2 regions of the Clostridium malenominatum genome follow, and region 2 is predicted to be linked to the other one. Evidence: predicted binding sites of a transcription regulator. Region 2 holds the regulator's gene; the other holds the start of a gene.
The links. The regulator HrcA, encoded in region 2, represses chaperone genes, less so after heat shock. The targets are predictions, from matches to a motif close to TGTTAGCACTCNNNNNNNNNGAGTGCTAACA.
Positions count from the first base shown of each region.

Region 1: the regulator HrcA is predicted to act here: its motif matches at 1,481-1,511, upstream of htpG (molecular chaperone HtpG).

Region 1 covers NZ_BAAACF010000001.1:1,408,659-1,411,079, forward strand. The annotation lists gene ABDZ69_RS07115 (transglutaminase-like domain-containing protein) at 1-535, opposite strand, end outside; gene ABDZ69_RS07120 (helix-turn-helix transcriptional regulator) at 566-1,330, opposite strand; gene htpG (molecular chaperone HtpG) at 1,551-2,421, shown strand, end outside.
Region 2 covers NZ_BAAACF010000001.1:631,878-634,298, reverse strand. The annotation lists gene dnaK (molecular chaperone DnaK) at 1-220, opposite strand, end outside; gene grpE (nucleotide exchange factor GrpE) at 261-806, opposite strand; gene hrcA (heat-inducible transcriptional repressor HrcA) at 828-1,844, opposite strand; gene hemW (radical SAM family heme chaperone HemW) at 2,106-2,421, opposite strand, start outside.

The DNA.
Region 1 (2,421 bases), 780 kb from region 2:
AGGTATCGTTTTTATTCCAATATATAGAGGGATTTTTGAAGTCCTCTGTTGCAACTCCATAGCCACAAAAAGAACCGCTACACTGGCTAAACTTTTGCTGAAGCTTAGTCAAATAGGGAACATCAAGGATGAACCCCTCTAGATTAAGCCACTTGCCATCATAGTACACTTCGATCCAGCTGTGTAAAATTTCTTTTGGAGACAAGTGATAATATAGTCCCCTTATTGCTCCTTTTTGAAGTTTCTTATCAATGGTAAATCCGTGAATTCGGCAGGGGATTCCAAGGGCTCTTAATAATGCCATAAATAGAACTCCCTTTGTATTACACTGTCCGTAGCCATCTTTTAAAACTTGCGAAGCTGAAATATTATCTGCCCTGTTGTATCCAAAAAGGATAGAATCTCGAACAAAATTATAAATAGAAAGAACCTGTTCAGTTCTATCTAAAGTATCCCAGTGGTTATCTGAAATTAATTTCTGTATGATTTGATTCTTATAATTCAGTAGTGGGGTTTCAATTAAGTAATTCGTCATCAATAAGCACCTCCTACAATAATCATACAATTATTTATAAGGAGATACTTTCAAAAAAACGCTGTCTTTGTTTATCTCTCTTGCGGACATTCCTAATAAGCGCTTACTTGTGACAGCAAGATGAGAAGGACTGTCGAACCCCGCTGTTAATGCGGCCTTTGTTATGTTCATGCCATTAAAGATTAAATAAATTGCATTTTGTAATTTATGAAGAACAAGATATCCGCTTAATGTTATGCCGGTATTCTCTTTAAACAGATGGGACAGCCTGCTTTTGGATAAGCTTACTTGATTTGCTAATATATTTACGGAATGCTCGGAAGCATGACAATTTTTTAGCAGATCAATAACCTCAATGACCCGCTGATCTACAGGCTCTGAGTAAATATATTCAACGTTCAATAATCGAAGAAGTTCAGTTAGAAATTTAATATAGCTAGCATTGTCAATAATACTCTCATAGTTATTCAGTACAAACTTTGAGATTTTGTCTACCATCTCATTTGAGAAAGTATAAATATGATGACCGCAAAAAAGCTCTTTAAATGGCTTTGCCAAGGTAGAGGTATTATCAATCAGAAGAAAGAGCAATTTATTTTTATGACCATCAAAGCGGTGACTGGTGTTGGAATCAATGGCAATACCTTTACAGTTAAAATGTTTCCCCAAAACTTCTATCTCAAAAGAGGATTCCAGGGAAATTGATATCTGTAAAAATGAGTGCTTATGAAAATCAGCATTTATTATATCGCTTAAGATCAGTACGTGATCATGTGCTCCATATAGGTTCATCATTATTGTTCCGCCTCCTTCAAAGAATCCATCATTAGAAGTATAGCATAATTTCAAAAAAATGGGGTGTTTTTCATGCAACGGAAAGAAATGATATTTTTTTAATAACAAAATATTGACATAAAAAGAGAAATATGATATATAAAAATTATAGGTTAGCACTCAATGATGTTAAGTGCTAACAAATTAGTTATATAGTTTTTATACGAAGGGAGATATACATATGGAAAAGAGAGAATTTAAAGCAGAGTCTAAGAGACTTTTGGACTTAATGGTTAACTCAATCTATACGCACAAAGAAATATTTTTAAGAGAGCTTATATCTAATGCCAGTGATGCTATTGATAAAATTTACTACAAAACATTAACTGATGAAAATTTGAAATTTCATAAGGAAAATTACTATATTAAGGTAGTTTCAGATAAAGATAAGGGCGAGTTAAAAATTATCGATACTGGCATAGGTATGACAAGGGAAGAATTAGAAGAAAATTTAGGAACTATTGCAAAGAGCGGATCTTTAGCATTTAAAAAAGAAAATGAAATAAAAGATGGATATGATATAATTGGTCAGTTTGGAGTGGGTTTTTACTCTGCTTTTATGATAGCTGAAAAAGTTACTGTTATTACTAAAGCACTTGGAAGCGATGAAGCCTATAAATGGGAATCAAAAGGTGCAGATGGATATACCATAGAGGTATGTGAAAAAGAAACTGTTGGAACAGAAATTATATTAAAGATAAAGGAAAATAGTGAAGATGAAAATTATCAGGATTATTTAGAAGAATATAAATTGAGAAACTTAATAAAGAAATATTCTGATTTTATAAGATATCCAATAAAAATGGATATTACAGAAAGAAAACTTAAAGAAGGAAGTGACAATGAGTATGAAGACCATGTAGAAGAGCAAACAATCAATAGCATGGTACCAATTTGGACAAAGAATAAAAGTGAATTAACTAAAGAAGATTATGATAATTTTTACTTCGAAAAGCATTATGGATTTGATAAACCTGTAAAACACATCCATATAAGCACAGACGGCGCTGTAATGTACAACGCAATATTATTTATACCAGAGAGAATACCTT
Region 2 (2,421 bases):
CCATCTCTCTTTTTATTGACATTATTGTTTTATCAGGATTTGTTATTGCCTGTCTTTTTGCAACTTGACCTACAAGTCTTTCTCCATTTGCTTGGAAGGATACAACTGATGGTGTTGTTCTAGCTCCTTCAGAGTTTGTAATTACAACTGGTTCTCCACCTTCCATAACTGATACACATGAGTTTGTGGTACCTAAATCAATACCTATTACTTTTGCCATTATAAATTACCTCCTTATGGTTAACTTCAATTTTATTTAATTAGTTAGCTACTTTTACCATTGAATATCTAATAACTTTATCTCCTCTTTTATATCCCTTTAAGAATATTTCAACTACCTGATTTGGTCCAAAACTTTCATCTTGCACATGCATTACGGCTTCATGTAATTTTGGATCGAATCCGTTTTCTGTAGATATTTCCTCTATTCCTAATTTATTAAAAGAATCTTTAAACTGTTTTAAGGTCATATCGATCCCTTTTTTAAGGTCTTCTAATTCACCTTCAACAGACATTGCTCTTTCTAAATTATCTAAAACAGGAAGCATTTCCTTTAAAACATCTTCACAAGCATCAGAATATATTCCTTCTTTTTCTTTTGCTGTTCTTTTTCTATAATTTTCATATTCAGCTGTTGTTCTAAGCAATCTTTCCTTTAGAGCCTCTATCTCATTATTTAACTTTAGATTTTCATTTTGAAGCAAAGTAATCTCATCCTCTTCTAAAGAAATATTTTCAAATTCCTCATCTTCCTTTACCTCTGCCTCAATTGGAGTTTCCTCCTTTAAACTTTCATCCCTCTCCATTAACCCTTCCTCCAATCTAAATCATTTGTCATTTATAGCCTTATTAATCTCTTTGACTATTCCACCTAAAATAGATATAACCTTTGAATAAGGCATTCTTGTAGGTCCAATAACACCTATAGTTCCAAGGGGCCTACTTCCTAATTTGTACACTGCCGATATTACAGTACAATCCTTTGCATCTTCTAAAAAGTTTTCTTCCCCTATCTTTATTGCTATATTGTCACTATTATTTATAAGAATTTTAATCTTATCTTTATTGTCTACTAAGGATAAAAAACTTTTTGCCTTTTGAATATCATTAAATTCTGGGAAATTAAATATATTTGTAGTTCCCTCCATATATATTTCAGATGCATCTATATTATTTAAACCCTCATAAAGAGCAGGTATTATTGCATTAAAAATGTCATCATATCCCTTTAAGTCATTTTTAAGGTTATTTATAACCTCTAAATTAATTTCTTCTACGGTCAAATTTATAAGCCTTGCATTTAATACATTGCTTAGTTTAACCAAAGTTTCCACATTAACAGCTTTTTTAAGACGAATTATATTATTTTTTATAATCCCAGAATCTGTTATTATAACAGATAATATACTGGTTCCGTCTATATTAATTAATTGTATAGCTCTTATTGAACTCTTTTTTACTGAAGGTGATTTAACTATTGACGTAAGTCCTGTTAGTTCTGCAAGAATGGTAGTAGCTTCTTTTATAATCCTATCCATTTCATAAATAGCTGAACTTATCATATGAGCTTTAATTGCATTCACTTCTAATTGAGATAAGCTTTGAACTCTCATTAGTTTATCAACATAGAGCCTATACCCTTTATCAGAAGGTTTTCTCCCTGATGAACTATGAAGTTGTTCTAAATAACCCATTTCCTCTAAATCTGCCATTTCATTTCTTATAGTTGCAGAGCTAACACCTAAATCATACTTTTTAGCTATGGTCCTGGACCCAACAGGCTCAGCTGTATCGATGTAATCATTTATAATAGCCTGAAGTATTCTAATTTTTCTTTCATCCATTTCCATCTTATCACCTCGATTTATCCCATAACTAAGATTCAGTTAGAGTTACAACTCCATCTGAATCAAGTTCCACTTTATTAGCACTCAACTTCACTGAGTGCTAACTGCTATGATTAAAAAATATCATTCTCTCTCTCATTTGTCAACTGCAAATATTAATTAATATATTGACTATTTCTCCTAATATCTAATTATTCAATAAATTCATAGGTTTTTCTTAATAAATCTCTATATTACTTTTGTTTTCTATTTAAATTACTATAATATAAACTCGCACATCACGCCGTTAGATACCTCTAATCCTTTAATAGACAAGGAAATATATCCATTTTTCTCAACAAGCAGGCCTAATTGTAAATATTTTTTTAATATTTCACCATAAACTTTATTTATATCTATATTAAACCTATCTTCAAATTTTCTTATGCTTATTCCTTCTCTTTTTCTTAATCCCATGAACATAAACTCTTCCATTTCGTCTTTTAATAAATTTTCATGCATATCTAAATTGATATTCTTTCCGTCCTTTAAAGCTTTTATGTATTCTGAAAGGTCTTCTGCATGTCTATATCTT